2 regions of the Litorilinea aerophila genome follow, and region 1 is predicted to be linked to the other one. Evidence: riboswitches for the same ligand, from Rfam matches in the RefSeq annotation. Region 1 holds a riboswitch; the other holds the start of a gene.
What was found. A riboswitch is a leader RNA that binds a small molecule or an ion and turns the genes downstream of it on or off. The one in region 1 is predicted to bind FMN.
Positions count from the first base shown of each region.

Region 2: another riboswitch for FMN. It lies ahead of FKZ61_RS01735 (ABC transporter permease); the one in region 1 lies ahead of ribD (bifunctional diaminohydroxyphosphoribosylaminopyrimidine deaminase/5-amino-6-(5-phosphoribosylamino)uracil reductase RibD).

Region 1 is NZ_VIGC02000026.1:12,551-27,083, forward strand. Features, by position in the region: gene FKZ61_RS17725 (tetratricopeptide repeat protein) at 237-1,100, shown strand; gene FKZ61_RS17730 (hypothetical protein) at 1,104-3,446, opposite strand; gene FKZ61_RS17735 (ABC transporter permease) at 3,458-4,366, opposite strand; gene FKZ61_RS17740 (DUF1028 domain-containing protein) at 4,421-5,326, opposite strand; gene FKZ61_RS17745 (ABC transporter permease) at 5,345-6,292, opposite strand; gene FKZ61_RS17750 (ABC transporter substrate-binding protein) at 6,369-7,988, opposite strand; gene FKZ61_RS17755 (trypsin-like serine peptidase) at 8,344-9,789, opposite strand; FMN riboswitch at 10,283-10,448, shown strand; gene ribD (bifunctional diaminohydroxyphosphoribosylaminopyrimidine deaminase/5-amino-6-(5-phosphoribosylamino)uracil reductase RibD) at 10,761-12,005, shown strand; gene FKZ61_RS17765 (riboflavin synthase) at 12,044-12,667, shown strand; gene FKZ61_RS17770 (bifunctional 3,4-dihydroxy-2-butanone-4-phosphate synthase/GTP cyclohydrolase II) at 12,750-14,021, shown strand; gene ribH (6,7-dimethyl-8-ribityllumazine synthase) at 14,062-14,533, shown strand, end outside.
Region 2 is NZ_VIGC02000002.1:105,912-120,444, reverse strand. Features, by position in the region: gene gltX (glutamate--tRNA ligase) at 114-1,643, opposite strand; gene FKZ61_RS01745 (ABC transporter ATP-binding protein) at 1,832-2,662, opposite strand; gene FKZ61_RS01740 (ABC transporter substrate-binding protein) at 2,643-3,653, opposite strand; gene FKZ61_RS01735 (ABC transporter permease) at 3,690-4,532, opposite strand; FMN riboswitch at 4,855-5,041, opposite strand; gene FKZ61_RS01730 (hypothetical protein) at 5,101-6,144, opposite strand; gene FKZ61_RS01725 (YIP1 family protein) at 6,137-6,856, opposite strand; gene FKZ61_RS01720 (GumC domain-containing protein) at 6,955-8,886, opposite strand; gene FKZ61_RS01715 (PAS domain S-box protein) at 9,429-14,243, opposite strand; gene FKZ61_RS01710 (response regulator) at 14,527-14,533, shown strand, end outside.

The sequences.
Region 1 (14,533 bases):
CCCGCCCCATTTCATCTAACCAGAGACTCCTCTTGTCTCTTCTCTAAAAGTTCTATGTGCCTCTGCGTCTCCGCTAGCTAGGTTTTAAAACAGGATTGACACCGCACCCATTTTTGGCCATACTGGTACAGTCTGGCGTCAATACCACAGCAGAAATTCGGCGGCACTACCTCTGGCGGATACCATCGGCGAATTTCTGCCGGGATTTACCACCTTCCCACCAGGAGAGAAAACCCATGCAACCGCCCCATCCCAACCCGCCCCCCGAAGCCGAGGAAGCCGACCTCCGCCAACAGCTCCACCTCCTGGAGGCCCACGTCGCCCGCAACGACGCCGAAATCGACACGCTCCAAATCCAGGCTGCCCGCGCGGCACGCCCCTGGTACCGGGACGCCTCCATCCTCATCGCGCTGATGGCCCTCCTCTTTTCCTTCGGGACCACGGGCGTCTCCTACTACATGACCGCCCAGCAGGCGATTCAAAACAACCGGGCCGAACTGCGCACCTTTCTCCAACGCCTGAGCGCCCTGCCCCGGGAAAACGCGGAGCTGGCCGCTTACCCCGACCGCCTGATCGCCGCCCAGCTCTCCAGCATGATCAACGCCGAGGCCACCCTGTTGGCCAGCCAGGCGGTCGAAGTGATGAACCGCCTGCCGGCCAGCTACGTTTCGGCCAACGAATACAACCTGGTGGCCGGCATCCTCTTCAGTACCGGCGAATTCGAGCTGGCCGGCCAGCTGCTGGAACGGGCCCTGACCATCACCAAAAGCCCCAACGAAGAACGGGCCACCCTCCGGGCCTACGGCAACCTGCTCTTTGCCTCCGGCAACGCGGAAAAGGGCCGAGAGATGTACCGCAAAGCGCTGGAAGTCTCCCGCCTCTATCCCTCCCAGGTGCGCTACTACACCGACTGGAGCGATGCCTACACAGAGATGTTATGGGCAGGGGCCGAGTTGAGCCAGAAGCACTGCGGAGAAGCCCGGGAACACATACAGCAGGCCTTTCAACTGGCCCAACAACTGACCCCGGGCGCCGGCCGGGATGAGCTGATGGGCCAGCTGCAGCAGGCCAACCTGCTGGTGGAAGCCTGTACCCCCTGAAGGTCAGGCCCCGCCCTGCTTCGCCGTGGGACAGGATGTCCCCCGGGTGACCCGGGCCGTGTACCAGGCCGTGGCCGCAGCCAGGAGATACGCCACCAGAGCGGCCCACAACACCCCCGTGAAACCGGTGCGCAAAGCCAGGGCCACCCCGCCCACCGACGCCACCACGGTCAGGACGCCGTTTACCGCCCAGGCCAGGGCCACCTGGGAGCGTCCCAGCCGCCCTGCCACCCGCAGGCCCAGGGGAAAGGGCATGCCCATCAACAGGGCCAGGGGCAGCAGGGCCATCACCACCACCCCCAGGCGCACGCCCAAATCGGCCTGGAAGAAGGTCCGGCTGAGCCACGGCCAGCCCAGCAGCCAGGCCAGCCCGGCCACGGCCACCCCCAACACCGGCAGCACCGGCAGGGAGTCCCCGCGCCACCAACGCCCAGCCAACCCACTGCCCAGCCCGCCGCCCATCAGCAGGACGCCCAGCACCGCGGTCACCGCCAGGGTCGGGTGGCCCAGGAAGAGGCGGGTCTGCTGGATCAGGGCCACCTCCAGGGCCATGAAGCCCAGCCCCACCGCCGCGAAGTAGCCCGGCAGCCAGCGGGCCGCCCGGGGCCGGACCCGCCGCTGGATCACCCCCACGCCCACAGCCCCCACGGCCAACACGAATCCCAAAATCCAGAGCAGGGGCCGCAGACCACGGGGCACCCCCCGCTCGAACTGGTAGAAAAACGGCCGGTCATCCGTGGTGGGCGATATGTCGCTCTCGGCCGCGGCCACCAACTGATCGAAGGTGACGACGCCGGCCTCCACCTGGAGCAGGGGCGCCTCGGCATAGATCTGGGGCAGATAGAGGGGCAAGAACCCCACCTGGCGGGCCACCGCCGTCAGGGCGCTCAGTTGCTGGCGGGTGAAGGGCGACCGGCGCACCAACAGCAGGGGAATGGGCGGTTCCCCATCCGGGTCCAGGAAGACGGCGATGTGTCCCAGGGCCTGCCGCTCGGTGAGCCCTTCTTGCTCCAGGGCCGCCACCGCGGTGATCAGGGCGCGGCTCAGGGTGAGCTCGTCGTAGAGCTTGATGGCCAGCTGGCCGTCGGGCTCCAGATGCGCCAGGTAGTCGGTAAACGCCTCCAGGGTGTAGGTGCTGTTCTCCACCAGGGCGTAGCCGGTCCGCTCCGCAGCCAGGGTCACCACCTGGGAGAGGAAGATCAGGTCGTAACGGGTCGCCTCCCGCCGGAGGACGCTCCGGCCCTCATCCACCAGCACCCGCACCGACGGCCGGCGATAGAGGTCGCCATTGTAGGCGGCAAAGCGGTTGACCAGCGTCACACTGGCCGGGTTTACCTCCACGGCCACCATCTCCCGGGCCTGGCTCTGGAGGCCAAACCAGATGTCCAGGCCGCCGCCCGGCCCGATGATGAAGACCCGCTCGGGTTGTTCCGTCGCGAAGGGAAAGAGCCCAATGTCGGACCAGAGGTAGTCGTTGTCCTTGGCCGGCGGCATCACCGACGGCGCGGCGCCGTCCAGGTACAGCCGATACGGGCCGCCGTCGCCAGGCGCCACCAGATCGGTCCGGGCGAAGGCATCCCAAACGGTGGCCACTATGCGGCCGCCGCCGGCCAGTCCCTCCACGATGGGCTTCCCCGACCCCAGGGAGGCCATGTCCGGGCGCAGCCAGCCCATGGCCAGGTTGCTCCCCACCAGCAGCAGGGCTGTGGCCAGGCCTGCTGTGGCCAGCCGCACCCCGTGCCCCCCTGGGAGCCCGCCGGCCATCCACCAGGCCGCCGCGGTCAACACGCCTGCAGCCAGCAGCGCGCCGTTCAAGGCCCCCAGGGCATTCAGGGTGGGGACCAGAAGCAGGGCGCCCAGGCCGGCGCCTGCCAGATCGGCCAGGTAGAGGCGCGGGCTGGCCTCGGACGCGGCGGCGAAGAGGCTGGCCAGGGCCAGGCCCATCCAGATGTAGGGCAGGGCCACCAGCCCGACCAGCACAAAACCCAGAGACAGGCCCGCGGTCCACACGGAAAGGGCAACGACGCCCAGCGCGGAAAGGCCGGCCAGGGCCATGTAGCGGGGTACGTGGCGAAGCCGTCCCCAGGCAGGGCGCCACGCCACCCCGGCCGCCCCCAGGCCAATGCCCAGGACCGCCAGGGAGAGCACCCCGAAGACATAGGGCGGATAGTAGAGGGTGGAGAGCAGGCGGGTCAGGGCCAGCTCCAGGAGGATGCCACCGGAGGAAAACAGGCCCAGGGCCACCAGCACACCCGGCGAGGCCGCAACCCGGGGCCGTGTCCGCAGGCCGTCCACGCTGCGCGGCGGCAGAGCATCCGACGCTGCGGCCATCTGTCCGTCGTCCATGGCCGGCACGCTCACAGATTCTTGAGACGGGGATCCAGGACGTCCCGCAGGCCGTCCCCCAGGAAGTTGAAGCCCATGACGCTGAGCATGATGGCCAGGCCGGGGAAGATGCCCATCCAGGGGGATTGCTGGAAGTAGGCCCGGCCCTCGGACAGCATCCGGCCCCAGCTGGGATCGGGCGGCTGGGTGCCCAGGCCGAAGAAGCTCAGCGCCGCCTCGGCCAGGATGGCAAAGCTGAGGCTCAGGCTGGTCTCCACAATGAGGGGAGCCAGCGCGTTGGGCAGAATGTGGCGAAAGAGGATGCGGGCGTCCCGCGCGCCGATGGCCCGGGCGGCTTCCACAAACTCCTCGTTGCGCACGGCCAGCACCGTCCCCCGGGCAATGCGGGCGAAGATGGGGATATAGACCACGCCGATGGCCACCATGGCGTTCAGGATGCCTTTCCCCAACGCAGCCAGGATGGCGATGGCCAGCAGGATGGCCGGAAAGGCAAAGAGGATGTCCATGGCCCGCATGATGACCTCATCCACCACCCGGCCCGCATACCCCGCCACCAGCCCCAGGAGGGTCCCCACCGTGGCGGCGATCCCCACCGCGATCATCCCCACCTGCAAGGAAACCCGGGCCCCCACCATGATGCGGCTGAGGATATCCCGGCCGAAGTCATCCGCACCCAGGGGGTGGCGCAGGGTGGGAGGTGAAAACCGGACCGAAAAGTCCATCTGGTTGGGATCGTAGGGGGCCAGATAGGGCCCAAAGAGCGCGGTCAACACCAACAGGGCCACCAGGGTTGCGCCCACCATGCCCGTGCGATGGCGCCGCAGCCGGTGGATGGTATCCTGCCAGAAGCCACGGGGGGCCGTCCGCCGGGTCGCTCCTTCCTGGCCCAGGGCCGGGGCCACTACCGCCGGTTCCGCCATCCCATCTCCTTCCTGCTGTAAAATCAAAGACTTTGCCGCTGTCGTTCTTCCCGTTCAAGGTTCCAGGGCATCCAGCAGCCGCTGACCCAGGCCCGGGTAGCCGCAGTGGTCCACCTGGGCCTCCCGGCGCAGGTACTCCCGCCACATGGGATCCTGCCGGATGAGCTCCCCCAGCAGGGTCAGCGCCTCCTGCTCCCGGCCCAACCGACCGGCCAGGTGCATGGCCCGCAAGAATTGGAGATAGCCTTCCCCAGGGGCCAGGGTCGCGATCTCCTCCAGCCATGCTTCCACCTGGGCCTTCTCCCCGGGCGCACCTGGCTCCTGGGTGGAACGGGCCACGGCCCGCTCCGCGCTGTAGGCCCGGTGAAGCCGGAGGAGACGATGCAACTCCTGCACCGGCCGGGGGTGGTGGTCCACCCGCAGATCCACCAGAGGGAAGGGATTGGGCGCAGCGTCCACCACCAACAGGGCGGCCGTTTGCTGGCCCCGGATGTCCCCGCCCTCGGCCTGGGCTGCGTCCAGCGCAGCCAACAGGCGCTCGGCCAGGTCGCCCCGAGCTTCCTGGTAGGCGACGGCCATGGCCTCCCAGACGGTATCCCGGGCCATCATGTTGGCCTGGGTACAGAAGCCTGGGCCCACGTGACTGCCGGCCTCGGGCATGCACCGGCGTCCGGTGTGGGTGGCCACCCGGCCTGCCCGGTCCACCAGGGAGACCTGGCGGAATTCCCGCTGGGGGTCGGCCGCCAGCAGGGCTGCCAGGGCCTGGGGCGCGGTCATGCCCCCCCGCAGCAGGGCCAACCCCAGGGTACCATAGCGGCGTTCGGCCAGGGCCTGGGTGGCCACCGCGCCCACCCCCCCTTCTGCCCAGGGGACCCAGGTGCCCACGGCCAGGTTGCAGGTCTGGACGGCCACCCCCATCTGGCCGGTGTCCAAATCGCGGGCAACGATGGAGTAGGTCATGGCAGGCTCCCCATTCCCCTATGCGTATTCGATGCGGGGATCCAGGAAGAAATAGATGAGATCCACCGCCAGGTTGACCAGCGCCAGGACCACAGCCATGGTGAGCACCGTGCCCTGGAGCAGGGGATAGTCCCGATCCAGGACTGCGTCCAGGGCTAACCGGCCCAGGCCCGGCCAGGCGAAGACTACCTCCACCACGACCACGGCGCTGAAGAGGGCCGTGAGCTGGAGGCCCAGGATGGTGACGATGGTGATCAGGGCATTGCGCAGGCCATGGCGCAGGATGACCACCCGCTCCCCTAGCCCTTTGGCCCGGGCCGTGCGGATGTAATCCTCGTTGAGGACTTCCAGCATGGCGCTGCGCACAAATCGGGTCTGGATGGAGCCGCTGATCACCCCGGCCGTCAGGGCCGGCAGCACCAGGTGGGCCAGCCAGTCGCCGAAGTCCACCGAGATGGGCGTGTAGCCGCTGGGCGGCAGCCAGCCCAGGGTGAGGGAGAAGAGGATCACCAGCAGAATGCCCAGCCAGAAGTCAGGGATGGAGACCCCCACCTGACTGAACAGGGAGGTGATCACGTCCAGCCGGCTGCCGGGCCGCAGGGCGGAGACGATGCCCGCGGGCAGGCCGATGAGCATGCCGATGAACAGAGCCGCGGCGGCCAGCTGCAGGGTCGCCGGCAGCCGCTGGAGGATCTGGGGCAGCACGGCCTGGCCGGTGATCAGGCTGCGCCCCAGATCCCCCTGCAGGGCGTGCCACAGCCAGCTCCCGTACTGCACCAGGAACGGCCGGTTCAGCCCCAGGCGCTCCCGGAGGGCAGCCACGTTCTCCTCATTGGCCTGCACCCCCAGGATCACCCGGGCGGGATCGCCCGGCACCAGGTGGATGATGAGAAAAACCGCAAAGGTGACTCCCAACAGCACCACCACCGTCAGCAACAGGCGTTGAATCAGATATCGGGTATTCATCTCCCCACGCCCCGCAGATGCCCTACCACTTCAACCACCAATCTTCAATCTTCAACCTTCAACCTTCCCCCACCTCCTACTGGTCCAACCACACCGTCCAGAAGTTGTTGGCCTGGTCCGGCCGCACGGTGAAGCCCTTCACGTAGGGACGATAGGCCCGGATCTCCTGCTTGTTGTACATGTAGACGTAGGGCGCATCATCCACCAGGATCTTGTTGGCCTGCTCGTAGATCTTGTAGCGCTCTTCAAAATCGCTGATGGAGCGTCCCTCCTCCACCAGCCGGTCGAACTCGGGGTTGCTGTAGCCGGTGAAGTTGAAGATCAGGCCGGTGTGGTGCTGGAGGTAGTAGTACTGGTCGGCGTCGATGAGGCCATTCCAGTTGCAGATGTAGGCGTCGTACTGGAAGTTGCCTTCCTTCTCCAGCCATTCACTCCACTCCAGGGCGTTGATAGTGGCGGTGATGCCCGCCTCAGCCAGCTGCTGCTGCAGGACCTGGGCGGCGCGGACCGTCTCCTGGTACTGGGTGGTGGGCATCAGCTCCAGCTCGATGCCGTCCGGGTAGCCGGCCTCGGCCAGGAGCTGGCGGGCCTTCTCCACGTCCCGGTCATAGGGCGCGTAGTCAAAGTACCAGGGGCTGCCCGGGCCGGTGGGGCCCTGGATGGGAACACACAGGCCGAAGAAGCCGGCCTCGCAGAGCTGCTGGCGGTCGATGGCGTAGGCGATGGCCTGGCGCACCCGCACATCGTCGAAGGGCGCGCGGGTCAGGTTGATGCCGATGTAGTCGTAGGAGAGCTGGGGCGCCCGGGCCACCACGATCTCCGGATCCTGCTCCAACAGGGCCACGTTTTGGGGCGCGACACTCAGCACCCAGTCCACCTCGCCGCCCCGCAGGGCCGTCTCCCGCACGGTGTCATCCGGGATGGGCTGGATGATGATCTCATCCAGGCAGGGGTAGCCCTCCTGCCAGTAGTGCTCGTTGCGCTGGAGGACCAGCCGGGTGGTGCCTTCCAGTTCGGTGATCTTGAAGGGGCCGGTGCCGATGGGAATGGTGACGTTGCCGTCTTCGTCCACGCTCTCCGGCGCCATGATGCCGGACGACTTGTCAAAGCCGATGGACTGGGGGAAGATGCCGAAGGGCTCGGGATGGGTGACGGAGACGGTGTAGTCGTCCACCACTTCGATGACCGTATCAGGCGGGCCCACCCGGGCCGCGTTGCCCGAACCGGTGGCCGGGTCGATGAGGCGCTCCCAACTCCACTTGACATCCTCGGCGGTCATCTCCCGCCCGTTGCTGAACTTCACCCCCTGGCGCAGGTGCAGGGTCCAGGTCCTGCCGTCCTCGGAGCGCTCCCAGGATTCGGCGAGCCAGGGGATGAGCTGGAGGTCGTTGTCGTAGAAAGTCAGCCCTTCCAGGACGTTGTTGAGGATCTGGTAGCTGGAATAAGAGCTGGTGGTGTGGGGATCCAGGCCGGCCCACTCGTTCTGGAAGGCTGCCCGCAGGGTGCCACCTGTTTTGGGGCACTCGCCGCCCATGATGGGCATGGCCTCCTCTGGGGCAGCGGCGGCTTCCGTCGCCGCGGGGGGTTCTGTGGCGGCCGCCTCCTCGGCGGTCGGTGCAGCCGCCGGGCCGGCACAGGCGGCCAGCAGAAGCAACAAAATCAGCCAGGTCAAGGTTCGTTTGTGGGTCTTCATCATGGGCTATTTTCCTCTCTGGTGAAGCATTCCGCCGATTTCGAAACTCGTGTCCTCAGCACACGAAACGACCGGACGGCCGCGGCGCACTGAATGAACTCCATGGTTGCGTCGCCTGCTTCGTCGATACAGCCTCCTTTCTGTTTCCCGGTTCTGTTTCCCGGTCTTTCTGTTTCCCTGTGTACGGGGGGAATGGGCCGGGGAAAGGGCCAGCCAGTTACGCCGGCTGCCTGGGAGCATGGAGCCTCAGGCAGCCGGGAAAGTCCATTCGCGCGGCCCGTGAGGGGGAACCACTGGGGCTATTATGGTCAGAGCCCCTGGGGTTTGTCAAGCCACCCCAATCGGCCCCGGCCTTCAGTCACGGGAAGACCTCGCGTAACCAGCTGATCACCGTCAGGTCACCGGGCGTGGTGCGTCTGGCAACGCTTGGGTAAAAGTCAAACACGCCGCAGACGGGCGAATTGCCGCCGCCGTCGCACTCCGACGCCACGTGGACGGCATCCACCACAGGAACGAGTTTACCGAGGCTGTTGTCGAAGAAGTATTGATAGATGGGGCTGCCGCTGTGGCCACCGCTGGTGTCGCAGGCATGGTTGAAAATGCGATTCCAACCGTCCGGCCCCTGGAAACGGAACGTACCCGGGTAGCAGTTGGCGGTGTCGCCGTAAAGGCGCCGGGGCTGGCAGTTCACCGGCACATCGGGCCGCATGCCGCCGCAGGCAGGGTAGCCGCGATTGTACTGGTTGTTCGCCTTCAATATTATGGCAGGAAGCGCCACATAGCCCATCCAGCCTGTCTGGTCACCTAACCGGTCGGGAATCACGATCAAACCCCAGTCCCATTGCCGGGCATTGGTAGTGGCAGGATTGCGCCACTGGGGATGGGTGAAATACCACGCGGTCTGCCCCGGCGCCGGGTTAGGCGAGATGGTCGAAGAACCGTAGGGGAGATTGTTGCCATCGCGACCGGGGCTCACGGTAAAGGTGAACCAGTTGTTCGTTCCCCGCCGGTTGATACAGTGGGCCGCCGTAATCAGGTGACGAGGACCGATCAGGGTCCCGGTGCAGTTGTTGCTGAAGTGGGAAATCGTGCGCCAGGGCCAGGCAGTCGTAGGCGTGCGGATGACGCGCGTGTCGATGCCGTTGCTGCGCGCAGCCGCCTGCACAGACCCGCTCTCTGCGCCGGAAGCCTGGCTTGCCATGGTCTGAATGAGGGGCAGGAAGATCCGGCGCAGATCTTCACGGGCCGATGGATCGTCGAGCCCCTCGGTGGCACTGGTCAGCCCGGCCTCGATGCGACAGCGGTGGATCTCTTCCAGCATGGTTCGATGCATGCTGATGGCGAACTCATGGCGGGTCGCCGTGTTGAAGACGTGCAGCACGGCGTCCTGCACAGGGACGGTGTCCGCAGGCCGCTCGACCGGGTCGGTTTCGCCGGGGTCATCGGGAACGGGGTCGATGGGCTCGTCCGCCGGATCCTCGATCAGCGCACCGGTTGCAACATATTGTACGGAGAGAAAGCGGTTGATGAACACCGGCGCCGACGGTGGCGGATCGGAGGAAATGACCTCGCGCAATGTCTCCAGATCGTAGGGATCGTTCGGGAGGCAGGGGTCGGATGTGTCCAGAAGCCCGGAGGTATCGTCATGGGACAGCGGTGCCCCAGTCGCCAAGGCGCTGGCCACCGGCCTGAGTATCGTGAACAGAAGGACGCCAACCATGACGAGCAACCAGAGGCGCCGCAGCCGAGACGCCCCTGCACCAACAGAAACCACGCCAACGTTGACCAAAGTGGGTGCCTGCATCTTGATGCTCCTTTCTGGTGCTGAAATCCTGCACTATCTCTGTAGATTGGATTCGATCCACAGATTCCGCAGATGAACACAGTCTTGGACTTGGGCCGATGATTGAAATCATCGGCTGGCACACCACAAGTGCGTTGAAACGCACTCCACGGGGCGGTTGGCACCTGGCTTCAATCCGTTTGGGACGGATTTCCTGCCCCGGCAAGCCATTTCCATGCTTCGTCATCGGGTGGATGGATCACGGTTGAATGTGGTCCTACCCATCTGTGTCATTGAAGTAGGGGGGAGCCGAGACAACCATCCAGAATAGAGAGCGTTGGAATCCCGTGTTGAGAGAGGCTTTCAGGATACTGTCAGGATACTCCTGAAAGGGTGTTGGATCAAATAGCCGTGCGCACACCCCGGATGTATCGTAGAACACAGATGAACCTTTTTCATCAGCCCTGGTTTGACAGGAAAGGGAAAACTCGATAGAGTGGCTACCAATTGAATACCGTACCTTCGGGGCAGGGTGAGGAAGCCCGCAGGCTTCCAATTCCCGACCGGCAGTGATCCAGCCCTGGCTGGCTAGCCTGCGAGCGGAGGCAGTCCATCTGCCGATGCAGGAGTGCGGTGCGATTCCGCCGCCGACGGTATAGTCCGGATGGGAGAAGGTGCAACGGTGGGTGCAGCCCGGTGGATGCGCCGCGCCGTTCATGCGGCTGGTCCGTTTCGCGCCGGCCGGACGATGGGTCCGGCGGGCGGTTTGGGTATGCCCAAAAGCAGCAGACGGTTCGCCAGCCCCCACAGCCTCGGAGTTTTCCTCCGAGGTTTTTTTGTGGCGTGAGCGCGCGGCAGCCGGCTGCGTGCGTCCGTGCATGGCCCATGCCTGAAACCGGCCCCGTGGTACTGCCACGGGGCCTTTTGATTGGTCCCCACGACTACAAGCGGGGCCGGGCCATCCTGGCCCCGGCAGGAGAGGAAACCAGCGCATGTCTGAACCGGTCATCTCCGAATCGATAGAAGCCGAGACCCCGATCGCCCTCCCCTACCCCTGGGGCGATCCGGGCCAGCCAGACAACCCGTCCCCCATGGGCCGGGCCCTTTCCCTGGCAGCCCTGGCCCGGGGCCACTGCCACCCCAACCCCATGGTGGGCTGCGTCCTGATGCAAGGGGACGCCACCGTGGGCGAGGGCTGGCATCGGGCCAGGGGTACGGCCCACGCAGAGGCCGTGGCCCTGGCCGCAGCCGGTCCCGCCGCCCGGGGCGCCACCGCCTACGTCACCCTGGAGCCGTGCAACCACTGGGGCCACACGCCCCCCTGTGCCCAGGCCCTGATCCAGGCCGGGGTGGCCCGGGTGGTGGTGGCCATGGCCGACCCCAACCCCCTGGCCCGTGGCGGCGCAGCCACCCTGCGGCAGGCCGGCATTCAGGTGGATGTGGCCCATCCAGACTCCCAGGAAGCCCGCTGGGCCCGGCAGCTCAACGAGCGCTGGCTCACTTTTCTGCAGGCGAAGCGCCCCTTTGTGCACCTCAAAGTGGCCATGAGCCTGGACGCCCGGGTGGCCACCCATACCGGCGCCAGCCGCTGGATCACCGGCCCGGCTGCCCGCCGCCTGGGCCATGCCTGGCGGGATAGCCACGAGGCCATCCTGGTGGGGGCCAACACTGTGCGCCAGGACAACCCCAGCCTGACCTGCCGCCTCACCCCCGAAGAGCTGCCCGGCCCCCTGCCCATCCGCCAGCCCCTGCGGGTGATTCTGGCCGGGGAACGCCCCCTCCCTGCCACGGCCCGGGTCTTCCAGGACGGCGGTCCCACCCTGGTGATCACCGGGGAGGCCCACTACCGCCGCCACCGCCAGGCGCTGGCCACAGTCGGCCCCCAGGTGGAGGTGGTGGCTGTGGCCAGCACTCGCGCCACCGGCTATCCCGATCCCGAAGCCGTGCTCCATTGCCTGCACGAAAGGGATGTGGTGGGGCTGCTGGTGGAGGGCGGCCCCACCGTAGCCGCCACCTTCCTGGACGCCGGGCTGGTGGACCGGATCAGCGCCTTCGTCGCGCCCATCCTGCTGGGGCCCCAGGGCCTGCCCGCCTTTGCCCAGGCCGATGTGGCGGACCCGGCCGCAGCCTGGCGCCTGACAGAGGTGGAAACCCGGGCCGTGGGCCGAGACATCCTGCTCAGCGGACGGGTGAAGGCGTCGCCCAGGACGCTCCAGGCCGGTGCGGCCGCGCCTTGAGCCTGGAGACCGGACATCCATTCCAGGAGGTTCTCACCATGTTTACCGGAATCGTGGAAGAAGTCGGCACCGTGCTCCAGCTCCAGCGCCGGGGACAGGACGCGGTGCTCACCATCCAGGCCCGCCAGGTGCTGGAGGGCACCCGGCCAGGCGACAGCATCGCGGTCAACGGCGTCTGCCTCACGGTCATCGACCTGGGCCCGGCCCGTTTCAGCGTGGACCTGAGCCAGGAGACCCTGGCCCGGTCCACCCTGGGCCGCCTGCTCCGGGGCGCCCCGGTCAACCTGGAGCGGGCCCTGGCCGTGGGCGGGCGCCTGGGGGGACACTTCGTCCAGGGCCACGTGGACGGCACCGGCGTGGTCCAGCGGGTGACCGGCGCAGGACGGGGCAAAGTCATCCGCATCCAGGCGCCGGCGGAGGTGCTGCGCTACATCGTCCACAAAGGCTTCATCGCCGTGGACGGCATGAGCCTCACCGCGGTGGACCCCGACGGCGGCGGCTTTCAGGTGGCCTTCATCCCCCACACCCTGGCCCACAGTGTGGCCCAGTTCTACCGGCCGGGCACCCGGGTCAACCTGGAGGCCGATATCCTGGCCAAGTATGCGGAGCGGCTGCTGGCCGGGCAGGAAACCGAAGACCTGGCTGCAAAGATGTTGACATAAACACATGACTCTCCTGCAAGAAGGGCATTTTTAAACGCAAAGGCGCCAAGAGTGGAGGTTAAGACAAAGTTTGAGGATGAACATGAACCAGTGGCATACGAACCAGAGCAGCGCCCTGCGGGCCGGGGAAGCCGGCCAGGTCGACTTCCCCCGCAGCACCGTCGCCCAGGCGGTGGAGGCTTTCCGGGCCGGGCGCATGGTCATCGTGGTGGATGATGCGGCCCGGGAAAATGAAGGAGATGTGATGGTGGCCGCGGAGCGGGTCACGCCGGGGGCCATCAACTTCATGGCCCGCCACGCCCGGGGGCTGATCTGCGTGGCCCTGCCCCCGGAACGGCTGCAGGCGCTCCAGCTTCCGCCCATGGTGGCAGACAACCAGACCCACCACGGCACGGCCTTCACCGTGAGCGTGGAGGCGGCCCACGGCGTCACCACCGGCATCAGCGCCGCCGACCGGGCCCGCACCATCCAGGTGCTGATGGACCCCCACAGCACGCCGGCAGACCTGGTGCGGCCGGGGCACGTCTTCCCCCTGGCCGCCCGGCCGGGCGGTGTGCTGGTCCGCCCTGGCCACACAGAGGCCGGCGTGGATCTGGCCCGGATGGCCGGCCTGCGTCCCGGCGCGGTGATCTGCGAGGTGATGAACGACGACGGCACCATGGCCCGCCTGCCGGATCTGGTGCGCTTTGCCGACCGCCACGGGCTGCCCCTCATCACCATCGCGGATCTGGCGGAATATCGGTTGCGGACCGAGCAGGTGGTGCAGCCGGTGGCCCAGGCCGGGCTGCCCACCCACTACGGTGACTTCCGGCTGCACCTCTTCCACGACCCTACCGGCGACCAGCAACACGTGGCCCTGGTGTTGGGAAGCTGGCAGCCCCACGAGCCGGTGCTGGTGCGGGTGCACAGCGAGTGCCTGACGGGTGACGTCTTCGGCAGTCAGCGGTGCGACTGCGGCGAGCAGTTGCAGCAGGCCCTGGCCCAGATGGGGGCCCTGGGGCGGGGGGTGCTCCTCTACATGCGCCAGGAGGGCCGGGGCATTGGCCTGGCCAACAAGATTCGGGCATATGCCCTGCAGGAAACGGGCCTGGACACGGTGGAGGCCAACGAGCACCTGGGCTTTCCGGCGGACCTGCGCCACTATGGCATCGCCGCGCAGATCCTGCGGGCGGTGGGGGTGCGCCGGGTGCGCCTCCTGACCAATAACCCGGCCAAGATCCAGGCCCTGGGCCGCTACGGGCTGGAGGTGGTGGAGCGGGTGCCCCTGGTGGTGCCGCCGGGCCGCCACAACCGGCACTACCTGCAGACCAAGCGGAGCAAACTGGGCCACCTGCTGGGAAGCCAGGAACGGTGAAAGAGACGCCAATCCATGAAACCACAGAAGGGAGCCAGAGATGGGCAACAGCTACACCGGCCACTACGTGGCTACAGGCCACCGCTACGTCATCGTGGTGAGCCGCTGGAACGAATTCATCACCGCCAAGCTGCTGGAGGGCGCGCGGGACACCCTGGTGCGCCATGGGGTGGAGCCGGCTCAGATCGATGAAATCTGGGTGCCGGGCAGCTTCGAAATTCCGGCCGTGGCCCTCAAGGCGGTGCGCAGCGGCCGCTACGACGGGGTCATCTGCCTGGGCTGCCTGATCCGGGGTGGCACCATCCACTTTGACCTGATTGCGGCCGAGGTGGCCAAGGGGGTGGCCCAGGTGGGCCTGCAACAGGGCGACGTCCCTGTGACCTTCGGCGTCCTCACCACCGAGAACATCGAACAGGCCATCGAGCGGGCGGGGAGCAAGGCCGGCAACAAGGGGGCCGAGGCGGCCCTGGCCGCCATCGAGATGGTGAACCTGTACCGGGCGTTGGCGACCT
Region 2 (14,533 bases), on a different contig from region 1:
CATCTTTTTTCGTCTATGCTGGAACCGCATAGTTGGTTCCGGTAGGGGGTCGGGTGCCGACCCGACCCCGCTGTCAACGGAAAATTTGCCAGGGACAGGGACCGCCTACCCCGTCAGACAGCCTGGGCGGCGTAGCTTTCCAGGGCCTGGAGGGCGTTTTCCACCCGGCGGACCACCTCTTCTCGCCCCAATACTTCCATGCTTTCAAACAGGGGCGGGGCCACGGTTTTGCCGGTGATGGCGACCCGGAAGGGCGCGAAAAAGCTGCCCACCTTCACGTTCATCTCCGCGGCGGCGGCACGGAAGGCCGCCTCCAGGGTGGCCGCATCGAAGGGCTCCACGCTGCGCAGCAGCTCCAGCCCCCGCTGAAGGGCCGCCACCGCCTGGTCGGTATCCATGTTCTTGCCGATGAGCAGAGTGGGATCCGGATAGGTGATCTCCGACGCCTCTTTGAAGGCCCAGTCCACGATGTCGGCGGCTTCGCTGAGCAGCTTGATGCGCACCTGAATCAACGGGATCAGTTTGGCCAGGCGCGGGCTGGTACGCAAGGTTTCCTCATCCAGGCCCAATTGCTTGGCCAGGAAAGGGGCCAGCCGCTTTTGCAGTTCAGCCGGATCCATTTCTCGAATGTAGACGCCGTTGAGCCACTCCAGTTTGGCGTAGGGCAGGGCGGCGGCGGTGGGGTTGATCTGGGCCAGGTCGAAGCGTTCGATGGCCTCCTCCCGGGTGAAGATCTCCCGCTCCGGGTCGAAGTTCCAGCCCACGTTGACCAGGAAGTTGAACATGGCCTCCGGCAGGTAGCCCGCCTCCCGGAACTCCCGCACCAGGGCCAGGTACTCTTTGCCGCCCACCACCTTCTTACGCTTGCTCATCTTGCCCTTGCCGCTGGGATCCAGGATGACGGGCAGGTGGACCAGCACGGGCATTTCCCAGCCAAAGGCATCGTAGAGGAGTTTGTGGAGTGGCGCCGATGAAATCCACTCCTCCCCGCGCAGGACATGGGTGATGCGCATGAGGTGGTCGTCCACCACCACGGCCAGGTGGTAGGTGGGCATGCCGTCGCTCTTCAGCAGGACCGGGTCGTTGATCCGGCTGTTGTCCATTTCGATGTCGCCCCGGATGAGGTCGTGGACGACGGTCTTGCCTTCCAGGGGGGCGGCAAAGCGGATGACCGAGGGGCGCCCTTCGGCTTCCAGGCGCGCCCGCTCCTCGTCGCTGATGTAGCGGTAGCGGCGGTCGTAGCCCTGGGGAAGGCCTCGGGCCTTCTGTTCGGCCCGCATGGCCTCCAGCTCTTCCGCCGTGGCGTAGCAGCGGTAGGCGTGGCCGCTTTCCACCAGCCTCTGCGCGTAGTCAGCATAGATTTCCCGGCGTTGGCTTTGGATGTAAGGCCCATAGGGCCCACCGATGTCCGGGCCTTCGTCCCAGTCCAGGCCCAGCCAGCGCAGGCCGTCCATCAGTTCATCCAGGCTTTGGGGATCGTAGCGCTTCTGATCCGTGTCTTCGATGCGGAGGATGAACTGACCGCCGGTGTGGCGGGCGTAGAGCCAGTTGAAGAGGGCGGTGCGCAGCCCCCCCAGATGAAGCGGGCCCGTTGGGCTGGGCGCAAAACGGACCCGTGCTCCTTTGCCTTTTTCGGTCATCATGCCAACGTCCTTGCCAGAGTATGTCCCAAGAAAGAATGTTCAGAAGCTCATCTCCCAAATGTGTGCGAATCTGCTTGGTTCCCTGCGAAACAGGGGTGGGTAGCGCACATTTGTGGCAGATGGGCCATCTTCAGAATTGCCCCAAGCGTACCATATGGACCTGGCAGCGTCAATCTGAACCCGGTCCTTCAGTCCAGCTCCCCTACTTCGCCGATGTACCGGCGGACCTGCAGGGTCAGGCGGCCGAAGGCTTCGCCGGCCATCATGTCAATGGTGCGGGGGCGGGGCAGGTCCACCGGGAGCTGGGCCACGATGCGGCCGGGCCGCTCGCTCATCACCAGCACCCGGTCGGCCAGGAAGACGGCCTCGGCAATGCTGTGGGTCACCATGAGGATGGTTTTGGCCTGCAGGCGATGGATCCGCAGCAGCTCCAGGTTCATCCGTTCCCGGGTCAGGGCATCCAGCGCGCCGAAGGGCTCATCCATCAGCAGCAGACGGGCGCCATGGAGCAGGGTCCGGGCCAGCACCACCCGTTGGGCCATGCCACCTGAGAGTTGTCGGGGATAGAGATGGCTGAAGCCGTCCAGGCCCACCAGGGCCAGGAGCTCCTGGGCCTGCTCCCGGTCCCGGGCCTCCACTCGCCCCTTTTGCACCTCCACAGGCAGCAGCACATTGTCCAGCACCGTGCGCCAGGGCATCAGGTTGGTGCTCTGGAAGATGAAACCCATGCTGGGGTGAGGTTCCTGCACCGGCTGGCCGTCAAACCAGACCCGGCCCCGGTCCGGGCGGATCAGGCCGCCCACAATGCGCAGCAAGGTGCTCTTGCCGCTGCCGCTGGGGCCCAGCAGGCAGACGATCTCGCCGGGCTGGACCTGAAGGCTCACGGTTTGGAGGGCACGGATGGGCGTCGGGCCTTCGGTGAAGGATTTGCCCACGCCGTCGACCACCAGGAGGGGCTGGCCGACGCCGGACGATGGCGGCGGCCACTCCACCGCCCGTTCATTCGACGACGAATTCATTGGTGAAGAGCTCCTCCGCCGGCACCGGGCTGTCCACCAGCCCGATACGCTGCATGAATGCCACCGCGGCCTGCCAGTCTTCCAGCCGGGTTGCGCCGGGCTGAGTGCCGGGCCGGCGCTGCCAATAGGCCAACACGGCGTCGAAGACGGCGCGATTGGCCGCCCGATTTTCGCCCCCGGCTTCCGGCACAAATTTCAGGGCAATCTCGAAGGCCTCGTCCGGGTGCTCCAGGGTGTATTGAATGGAGCGGAGGGTCGCCCGCACCAGCCGGCGCGCCAGCTCAGGATGCTGCTCCAGGGTCTGGTCGTTGGAGATCAGGCCGTTGGAAGGGATCTGCAGGTAGTCGTCCAGCGCGATCTGGGTGGTCTCGATGCCGGCCTGGGCCAGGATGACCGGCCCATTGACGCCGTAGTCCACGGCCGCATCCACCAACCCTTCGCTCACAGCCGCCGCCTGGGTGAAGCCGATGCTCTCCAGGTGAACGTCCTGTTCCTCCAGGCCGGCCGCCTCCAGGATGCCCCGCAGGGCCACGTACGACGCGCCGAAGGGGCCTGGGATGCCGATGCGCTTGCCGGCCAGGTCGGCGGGCTGGACGATGCCGGCGTCCTTTTTGGCGAAGATCACCACGGGATAGCGGGTATACCAGGCCATGATGTAGCGGACGGGCAAGCCCTGGGCCCGTCCCAACACCACCTGGTCTCCGCTGCCGACCATGAACTGAAGCTGGTTGGTGCCCACCAGTTTCAGGTAATCGTTTTCGAAGCCGTAGTCCAGGTTAATGGCCAGTCCTTCCGCGGCGAAGAAGCCTTGATCGATGCCCACATAGAAGGGCGCGAACTGAACGTTGGGGATGAAGCCCACGCCCAGGGTGACGGGCGTCAGGGCCGGGACGTCCCCTGTCCCTTGTCCCGGCGGCGTGATGGGGCTGCACCCGGCCAGGGCCAGGAGAACGGCCGCCAGCAGAAGTGTCACAAGCTTGAGTTTGCGCATAGTCACTCCATTCCGTTGAAGTCGGATTCCACACCATCAGGCTGCCCGCTGCCAGCGCAGGCAGTAGCTCTCCAACAGGGAGACGCCCAGATACAAGAGCTGGGCCAGCAGGATCAGGGCGATCACGGCGACGAACATCAGCGGCGTGTCCAACACGCCCCGGGCCAGGTTGATCAGGAAGCCCAGCCCCACATCCGCGCCGGAGAATTCGCCCACCACGGCGCCCACCACCGCCAAGATCACACTCAGCTTTAGCCCGCCGAAGATGATGGGCAGCGCGGCCGGCAGCTCCAACAGCCGGAAGATCTGCCAGCGGCTGGCCCGCAGGCTGCGCATGAGGTCGTAGAGGTCCCGGTCCACGTTGCGGATGCCCACCATGGTGCTGACCAGGGTGGGAAAGAAGGTGATGAGCCCGCAAACCAGGACTTTGCTCAGCAGGCCGCTGCCAAACCAGATGACCAGCAGCGGGGCAATGGCCACGATGGGCACGCTCTGGCTGGCCACGATGTAGGGAGAGAGCAGCCGCTCCGCGCCCCGATGTTTCCCCAGCCAATAGCCCAGGACGAAGGCCAGACTCAGGCCCAGGGCCAGTCCCAAAAGGACCTCCAGCAGGGTCACCAGGCCGTGGCGGACCAGGGTGCCATCCTGGAGGGTGAGCAGAAATTTGCGAAAGACAACCGCCGGTGCCGGCAGGATGAAGGGCGGATAGCCCTGCCACACCACCAGCCGATCCCACACGAAGAGGCCCAGCCCCAACACCACCGGCACCAGCAGGTACTCCAGGTGTTGCAGGAGCCAGCCCGCTGAATGCCCCGGCGCTGAGGTCCCCTCGCCCCGGGGACGGTCCGTCTGGGTTTTCACCTTTGCTTCGAAGGTCATGGCCGCGCTCTTCTCCTCATTCTCTCCGGGCTCCTCTTCCAATAAAGTTCCAATGAAGAAGGTCCCGAAGTTTCATCTGTACACTTCGGGACCTGTCCACGTCTCGCCTCCCCAGGGCCCAGCCCGCGGGGACACAGCCCACCGGCCAGGCATCAGACGGCAGGCGCCTCCTCGGTGTCCACGGGCTTCCTGGCGGGGTTAGCTGCCCGCCGGATCACAACGCCCCGAAGTCTTGGATGTCAAGACTCCGGGGCGTTTTCCGTAGCACAAATCCGTAGCACAAAGAGGCGCCAACCGGCCTTTCCGGTTGCGCTGTCTCTGTCAAGACCTTCTCCCATCCGGACTATACCGTCGGCGTCGGCTTTGCTGGTTTCCCAGCGCACCGCACTCCTGCGGCCTGGTACGCCAGGCCGCTCGCGGGCTTACTGACCCTGTTGGGCCAGATCACCGCCGGTCAGGAATTGGACCCCAGCCCTGGGCCGGGTCCTCACCTTGCCCCGAAGGTACTCTGTCAGTCGTATTCGATTTGTGTATCAGTATAGCGGCAGGGAGCGCGGCCGTCAAACCCTCAGGACCTGCGGATCAGGTGGGCGGCGACCGTGGCCCTGTCCTGCTCCCAGGGGATGGCCCCGTCCGCCTCGAGTGTCAGGGTTGGGAGGTGGCTGGTGTGCCGCCGGACGATGTCGGCCACCGTCTGGACTGTGCGGTCCACGTAGGCGGTGCCGTCCGGCAGGTGGCTTTTGGCATCCAGATACCCTCCCTGGCCGGTGTGGCGCATGGGGCCCATGGGGATTCGGGTGATCTTTCCCTGGCGGCGGGCCCGGTTCCACTCCGAAGCGGCGAAGATGGGCCAGCGTCCGGGGGCCAGATCGCCCAGTCGCTGGATTTTGTCCTCGCTGCCGTAGAGGTGGTAGAGGTGGTCCGCGGCCAGCAGGCCGGGGTCGCTGCTGAAGATGCCGCCCAGGGAGATGATGTAGACCGGTGCCCGCAGCCACTCTTTGAGGTAGGTGGCCGCGCCCACGGCCATCTGGCCAGCGCCGCTGTAGCCCATCACGAAGATGGGCAAGGGGTTGTTGAGGGGGTATTCGTAGCGCAACAGGCCGTGGAGGAGCACTTCGGCCGTGGCCTGGTTGTAGAGGGGGCCGTACCGTTTGTCGGCCGAAATTAACACCTGCCAGATGTTGCGCAGGTTGATGAGATAGCCGGCGATGGTCGGGCCATGGATCTTCCGTTCCAGCGCCCAACGCCACAGCCGGGCAAAAACAGGCTGCCCGGTCAGGGCCAGGTTGTTGACGGAGTAGGGGAAAATGTCGTCGATGATGACCGTGTGGGGCAGCACCAACGCCAGTCGCCGCAGGAATTCCTGCTCCCGGTAGCTGAGGGTGGCGCCCGATACCCGCCCAATGCCAGAGAGGAAGATCAGGTAGCTGTTCCGCTGGGGGCGCACGGTGCGCACCAGCCCGTCGGACGGGATCCCGTCGTCGTAAATCTGATCGCCGAACCAGCCTGCCCACCAGCCCAGCATCTCGAAGGGGGAAAGGGCGGCCCAGACCAGCAGGCCGGCCAGCACCAACCCGATCAGCATGAGGAGATCGCTCAACGTATCAACCACCGGGTTGCTCCTTTGAGGCCTTGTGGGATGTCCGCGAGCGGCCGGGGCGGTGGGGCCACCGGTCCCAGCTTTCCAGGAAGCGAGGGCGGCGACGTAGCCGGGGGAGATCCTTTTCGGTAAATTGGAGGGGGACTCCCGCTGCGCGTCGGGCCAGCCAGCGACCCAGGCTGTAGATGGGGCGCCCCACAGTGCGCCGGTAGATCTGGATCAGGGCCCAGCCCAGACCGCTGGCCACCAGGGCCTGCCACGTCTCCAGCTGGAAGCCCACCCGGATGGCCACCAGGATGGCCACCATGCTCCACAGGGAGAGCAACACCGAAAAGGCGTTGCCCAGAAAGGGGGTCAGCTCGAAGAATGCCAGCAACTGGGGGGCGTAGGCCAGGCCGACCACGGCCGCCACCTCCGGCAGGGCCTGTCGCCGATCGAAGACATGGTTGCCGATCAGCCACACGCAGATGGTCCACAGCAGGTAGCCGAAGAGGTGGCTGACGGCCGAAATGGCCAGCGCCAGGATGAAGCGGCGCGGGCGCACCCGGTTGATGAAGAGAACCACACTTTGCCCCAGGGACTCGGACAGGCCGGCCAGCCCGACCACGGCCAACGCAATCCAGAGTCCCTGGGGCGCATGTTGGATGGTGGCGAAGATCCCCTCATCCAATGAGAGCGCGCCACGGAGTATTCGCCCGAACGATGGCAGTTCCGCCGGCTCCATGCAGCTCCCTTCTAGACGGTGTGGCGCAGGCCAGTTTGCTACGCCACAAACAACATGACATCAAGGCCTGGGAACCGGGTTTGGGGCACGCCAGGTCCTTACCCCGCGGCCGGTGAACTCTGGCGCCGCAGGTTTGCGAAGAAAGGCTCCTTGCCCAGAAAATCGGCTACAAAGGCCACAAAGACCGAGAGCATCAACGCCATGGCCCCGGTCACGCCGACGACCATGAGCAGGCGCACCGTGGGGACCGGCTCCACGGGCGGGATGGCCGAAGCTGCCAGGCGCACTTCGCTGCCCGCCGCTGCCCGGGCCAGGTTGAGCTCGGCCACCTTGCTGTTCAACGTCTTCAGGGTTTCCCAGTTCAGGTCCCGGGATTGGGTAAGTTCTCGTCCCCGGGCCGTCTCGGCCTCCAGCTGGGCCTTCAAGCCCTGGACTTCACCCTCCAGTTGTGCAATGGCCTGGGACAGGGGCTGGTCGTCGGTGCTGAAGTCGGGAATGCTCTGGAGTTCCTTCAGTTCCAGGAGGGCAGCGGCCTTTTCCCGGGCCAGGGTTGCCAGCGGGTTGTCCGTGCCCACCGCCTCGCCCAGGGCAGCCACATCCCCCGTCTGGAAGAGCTGGGGATACTGCTCCTGGATGGCCTGAATCAGCTCGCTCTCGGTGGGGACCTTCTCGCCCAGATGCTGATAGGCGTCTCCGCTCAGGGCCTGGGCCGTCAGGCTTTCGATTTGCTGATCCAGCCGGGTGATGCGGGCGTTCAGGGAATCGATCAGGGCGTCGATGTCGGCCAACATGCCCTCCACCGTCAGGTTCGGCTCAGTTTCCAACAGAAACTGCAGGGTGGCATCCGGCGCCTGGATCTGCAGGCTTGTGGGGGCGGTCATTTCTGGCATAGCCAGGTCGATGTTAGAAATGGTGTTCTGGGCCAGGAGCTGGGTAAAGGACTGGAGCTTGAGCACCTGTAACGCCTGGGCACTGCTGGTCAGTCCCTCTGGGCCGCCATTGGCCACCTGCTCCCGCAGCGCCTGGGCATCTCCCACCAGCCGCAGGGCCCGGCGTCGGGCCTGGCTGGCGTCGGTCAGGGCTTGCTGGATTCGTTCCACCTGTTGCTGGAAGGCCTGGACCTGGGTGTTGTTCACCGCGTCCAGATAGGCGGTCACCAGGGCTCGCTGGCCTTCCTGTTCTTTGTTGAAAGCCACCAGCTGATTGCGGGTCTGGGCTTCCAGATAGGCTGCAATCACTTCCTGTCGGGCTTTGACCGCTTCGTCCACCAGGGCAGCGATGGCCGTGCGTTTGCCCCGCTGGAGGTTGTCGATGATGTCCTGCTTCTCGGCCACCAGCCGATTCAGCTCGTCCACCCGGCTTTGGGCGATGAACTGCTCCAGCTGGGCCTGGGACTGCTGGTACTTTTCCTGGGCCTTGGCCAGTTCCGCCTGGATGGAGTTGAGGAGTTCATCTGGCACCTGGCCGTATACCGTGTTCACCTGGTCCACGTAGATGCGGGCCCAGGTATTGGCGATGGCGGCGGCTTTTTCCGGCGAGTCCGCCTCTACCGTGATGCGAATCAGATCGCTGTCTCCGGTTCGGCTCCCTGTCGGCTGGGCGAGCGATGCCGTAACCATTTCTACCAGCGTGCCCGGCTGACGTTCTTCCTCGCTGAGCATATCCCCCAGCTCTGCGGCCACGGCCTGGGCGATGGCGCCGCTGGTGGCCAGGCTGACCAGGGCGCTGCGCCGGGCAGTGGCGGCTGTACTGTTGGTGGTATCTTCAGAGGTGGTGCGGAAGCGGGGGTCGAAGTTCACGTCGCTGATGGTGCGCACAATAGCCACCGAGGCGCTGGCCGCATAGACAGGTGTCTGGAACTGGCGCAGGATGAGGACGCCCACCGCGGCCAGCACCACCGCGGCCAGGGTCAGGCCCACAATCTCGCGCCACCAGCGGAGCAACACTTCCAGATACTGCCGTAAGTCGATCTCATCTTCGGCCACCCATTGCTGGTGTGGCGTCGGTACATCCATGGGTTCTACACTCATGTATCTCTTTCCCCTGACGATGATCCATTTGCGGAGTGCGCATCCTTAGATGCAGCTCCGTTCCACCAGGCCCGGCATCTGAGGATGCCCACTCCGCGTCATCATGAACTACTGAATTTCAGCTGACAGGGCTGCACCTGACATCCATGGGGAAATTTGACCTGACAAATTCATCCCTGTGCTGCCTCCCGGATGGGACGGCCCCTTTTTACCAAGGCGCTGTCAGCCTGGGGCTGATTATACATCAACCCCTTGTGGAAGCGAACTGATCGACCCGGTCTGGATGATGTAGTAAATCCCGGCAGAAATTCGTCGATTGTTCCCACCAGAGGTAGCGCGCCCAGAGGGCACCCGGAATTTCTGCCGTGGTATTTACGCCAGACTGTGGTAGCTTGACGGGAAGAAGTGGTGTCTGGCCGAGACGCTGGTGGGGGAAAGATAGGGGAGGCGGGGAAAGTCGTCGGCGGATGAGGGAGGATAGGGCGAGATTCTACGAGAGGCGGCATTCAGCAGGGGCACGGCCGCGGCCGGCCCCTGCTGGCTCATACCAACAGCCGGGTGGCTTCCTGGAGGGCCACCTGGACCTGGGAAAATTCCGCCTGGATCTCGGCCACCAGGTGGCGCTGCTCGTGCCAGGCCTGGGATGCGGCGTCAGCGGGAGGGGATTTTTTCCCGTTTTCTTGGGCCAGTCCCTCCAGGCGTAGACAGAGTTCCGCCAGCCGGCTGGCGCCGAACATGCTGCTGGTGGAGTGGAGGGTGTGGGCGGCCCGGTGCAGGGTGCGCTGGTCACCGTTCCGCAGGGCCAGCTCCATCTGGGCGATCAGGCGGGCGGCGTTGGTCTGGTACTCCTGGAGCAGATTGGGCAAAAACTGGCCTGCTGCTTCCCCCAGGTCTTCGTGCAGCTCGGCCAAAGCCTGGCGAACCGCGGCCACTTCCGACATCTGGCTTCTGGCTGGCGGGCCATCGTTGTGAGCCGCCGGTAGCTGCTCCGCGGGCCGGGCGTTTTCACACGTGTCTTCCGGAGCGCTCCCTTTCTCGCGGGTCTGTTCCCGACTCTGTTCCCGACTCTGTTCCCGGCCCTGTTCACTGTCCTGGCTGTGTAGCGCCTGGTAACAGGTTTCCAGGGCCGCGATGAGCTGTTCCATCTCCAGGGGCTTGCTCAAGTAATCGTCCATGCCTGCAGCCAGATACTGGGCCCGGCTTTCCTGGAAGGCGTGGGCGGTCAGGGCGATGATGTAGGGCTGGCGTTCGGCCGGGAAGTGAGCCCGGATGCGCCGGGTGGTCTCCTCCCCGTCCATCTCCGGCATCTGGACATCCATCAGGATCAGGTCATAGGGCTGGCGGCGCAGGGCAGCCAGGACTTCATAGCCGTTGCCGGCCACGTCGGCCCGGTAACCCAGGCGGTTGAGCATGAGGAGCGCCACCTTCTGGTTCACCAGATTGTCCTCGGCCAGCAGAATGCGCAGGGGATAGCGTTTACCCATCTCTCGATCCCAGCGGGCCGTCTCTTCGGGGCGGACGGTAATCTTTTCGTGGGCCAGGGCCTGGAGGATGACCTGTTGGAGCTGGGCCGGTTTCACCGGCTTGTGCAGATAGGCCGCCGATTCCAACTCCTCCGGCAACGTTTCCCGCATGCCCAGGGGCGTGAGGATGATGATGGGCAGCTCCCGGGTAGCCGGCATCTGGCGGAGCTTCTGGGCCAGGGTGATGCCGTCCATCTCGGGCATCTGGACGTCCAAAATGGCCAGGTCGAAGGGGCCTTCAGACTCCACCAGCTGGAGCGCAGTACGGGCGTCCGGGGCGGTGACGGGCTCCATCTGCCAGCGGGCCGTCTGGATGGCCAGAATCTTGCGGTTGTTTTCGTGGTCATCCACCACCAACACTCGCTTGCCGGCGAGCAGTGCCGGGGCCGGTGTGGGCCGGGCTGCGCACTCGGGCGCCGTCTGGACTGGCAGTTCCAGATGGAAGGTGGTCCCTTCCCCGGGTACGCCCGTACTCTCCGCCCACAGGGTGCCGCCCATGAGTTCGGCCAGCCGGCGGCTGATGGCCAGGCCCAGGCCCGTCCCCCCGAAGCGACGGGTGGTGGAGGCGTCTACCTGGCTGAAGGATTGGAAGAGCCGGTCCATCCGGTCCGGCGGAATGCCGATGCCCGTGTCGCGGACGGCGATGTGCAGGTCGTACCAGACGTTGGTGCCGGCCAGCTGGGCCAGGGGCGTGTTCATGAACTTTGCTTCGGGCGGCCCGGACAGAGGAGAGGCAGTGACGGTCACGTTCACTTCGCCGGCCTCGGTGAATTTCACCGCGTTGCCCAACAGGTTGACCAGGATCTGGCGCAGGCGGGTGATGTCCCCCATGATGTGGACGGGCACGTCGTCGCCCAGGAGGTAGGTGAGTTCCAGCCCCTTGGCCGCCGCGTTCATGGCCACCACATCCAGGGCCGATTCCACACATTGACGCAGGTCCAGGGAGAGGTACTCCAGCTCCAGCCGGCGGGACTCAATCTTGGAGAAGTCCAGGATGTCGTTGATGACGGCCAGCAGGGCATCGCCACTCTTGCGCACCGTCTCCACAAAGTCCCGCTGCTCGTCGTTGAGGGGGGTGTCCAGCAGGAGGCTGGTCATGCCGATGATGCTGTTGAGGGGCGTGCGGATCTCGTGGCTCATGTTGGCCACGAACTCGCTCTTGGCCCGGGTCGCCTCTTCCGCCACTTCCCGGGCTTTCTGGGCTTCGGCAAAGAGGCGGGCGTTTTCCAGGGCCACGGCCACCTGGTCGGCGAAGGCGCTGGCCAGCCGGGCGTGATGTTCGTTGAAACGGCCCACCTGGGTGCTGTCCAGGGCGATCATGCCGATGACCTGGTTCTGCAGGCGCAGGGGCACCCCCAGCCAGCCCCGTACGTGGTCGTGGGGGGGATGCCGGAAGGTTTCGTAGACTTCGGGCCCGTTTTCTAAAATCAGGGTCCGTTTTTCCTGATAGATGACCGACGTGGGCGCCAGGGGATCGTCGATGGGGAAGCGCAGCCCCAGCACTGCGTTCAGGTCTGGGAAGCCCCGGCCACCTACCACCACCGAGTCGGTGCCTTCCAGCAGTTGCACCGAGGCGGTGTCGTAGGGAACCACCCGCTGGAGCTGCTCCAGGATGCGCTCGATGGCCTCGTCCCGGTCCAGGGTGGCAGCGACGGCCGCACCGGCCTGGCGCAGGGTCTCAGCTTCGGCGGCCTGGCGCTGGACGTCGGCGAAGAGGCGAGCATTTTCCAGGGCCATGGCCGCCTGGCTGGCAAACATGGCCAGGGTTTCCCCGTCCTCCTCCTGGTAGTAGCCGGGCTCGACTTTATCCAGGGCGATGAATCCGATCACCTGGTCTTGAACCACGAGGGGCGCGCCCAGCCAGGAGTGAAGCTGCTCCAGCAGGCTGTGGGGAATCCAGCCCGGATACTGGGTGACGTCCGGAATGACCAGGGGCTGGCGGGTCTCATAAAGCTGGCGCAGGTTGCGGGTGCTATCCAGATCCAGATAGAAATCCACCAGTCGTTCCTGGTAATTGGGATCGAACTTTTCGTAGCCCCGGGTCCGCATGAGGCGTGCCCGGCGGCCATCCAGGAGCATGATGTTGGCTGCGTCGTAGGGGATGACTGTCTCGATCTGCTCCAGCATGATGTCCAGCAGCCGGTCCAGGTCCAGGGTGGAGTTGAGGGCGATCCCGGCCTGACGCAGGGCCATGGCCCGCTGGCGCTGGCGTCGCAGGGCTTGCTCAGCCTGGACCAGGGGCGTGATGTCGTGGAGCGTCCAGATGCCCAGATCGCCCAGTACCATGTAGCGGAGCTCCACGTCTTTGACCGAGCCGTCCTGACAGGTGATCTTCACCATCTCGGGCCCGCTTTCCTGGCCGCTCTCCAGGGCCTGCTGCTGCATTTGACGGGCCTGCTGCTGCACCCGGGCCCGGTCACTCTCGTCCGGACAGACCCGTTGCCACCAGGCGTCCAGGGTGGGGATTGCTTCTGGGCTGTAGCCGAAATTCTCTTGCAGCTTGCGGTTGATGTATTCCAGCCGTCCGGCAGCATCCACCACCGCCACGGCCACAGGCAGGTGTTCCAGCACCTGGCGGAAGCGCCGTTCGTGGCTGGCCGCCACTTCCTGGACCTCCCGGTAGGCACTGAGGTCGGTGATGAAGAAGAGGGAGGCCGGCCCCTCGGGGAGCTGGATGCGGTTGACGGAAACCAGCATGGGGAACTCGCTGCCGTCCTGGCGCAGGCCCACCAGCTCGATGATGGCGTCGCCGGTGTCCCGGGTATAGCCGGAGCGGCCGGTCACCAGGTCATTGTTGCGCTGGCTGGCTGTCTGCAGGGAGCGAGGCGCCACGTGGGCCATCAGGGGGCGCCCGACCATGTGGGCGGGGTCGGCATAGCCGAAGAGCTGGGCTGCGGCCGGGTTGGCCTCCAGGACTCGCTCGTCGTCGCCGATGACAATGCCCACGGGCGATTGGGCAAACAGGGTGTGGAGGCGCTCCGCGTTCTGGCGCAGAATCTCCTCGGCCGCCTTGCGGTGGGTGATCTCCTCCACCATGCCGACCCCCAGGTCCGGGTTGCCGTCGGCGTCGTGGAGGAGGGAGACTACCAGGCGGCCCCAGATGGTCTGGCCGTCTTTGCGGATGTAGCGCTTTTCGATTTCGTAGTGGGTGCGCAGGCCGGCGATCAACTCCTGGTAGAGACTCCAGTCCACGTCCACATCTTCGGGGTGGGTGAAGTCGGTGAAGGCCATCCGCTGGAGTTCATCTGCGCTGTAGCCCAGCATCTGGATCAGGGCCCGGTTGACTTCGACGGGATGGCCGGCGGCGTCCACCAGGGCCAGGCCGATGGGGGCCTCGGCGAAGAGGGTTCGGAAGCGGCTTTCGTTCTGCCGCAGGGCCTCCTCCATCTGCCGCCTTTGGGTGATGTCCCGGGCAATGCCGGTCACCGCGATCATCCGTCCCTGGCCGTCTACCTCCAGCTGCAGATACTCTTCCATCCACCGCCAGGAGCCGTCCTGGGTGCGCCAGCGGCAGGTCACGGGCGCTATGGCCACAGCGCCCGTTTGCACCGCGTCCAAGAGCTTCTGTCGGTCGTCGGGGTGGACCAGGCTTTCCCACAGGTCGGGATCGGCGTAGAATGCCTCGGGCCGGATGCCGATCTGGTGCTCCACGGCCGGGCTGATGTAAGTCAGTTGGGGGGACGGTTCCAGTTGATAGCGGAAATAGATGAAAGAGCGGGCGAACACGCCCTGTTCAAAGAGCCAGGGTAGGCCCCGTTCCAGGTTTTCCACCCGCCGTCGTAAGGCCTGCAGTTCTTCGTGGAGCTGCTGGCTATGGTCGTTCTGGTGCTTCATGTCCCCTCGTTCCTGATTTTCTGAACCCTACTTTTTCGCAAGCTTCACCGCGCCGCCGTCTATTATACCGTATTTTCCGTAAGGTGGGCCCTTCTACTATAAACGACTCCCGGACGAATCATCGACGGCGGGATGTACGGAAGGAGATGGGCTTTTTGTCGCGTTCATGCTTATCAAATGTGGCAAGTGTGATACAATACAACCGATTTGCGGCGGGACGGGTTCCTGCCTCTTCCGGCTCTGGCTAGCCCGTCCAGGCATCCACAGGAATATGACCGAAGCCATGCATT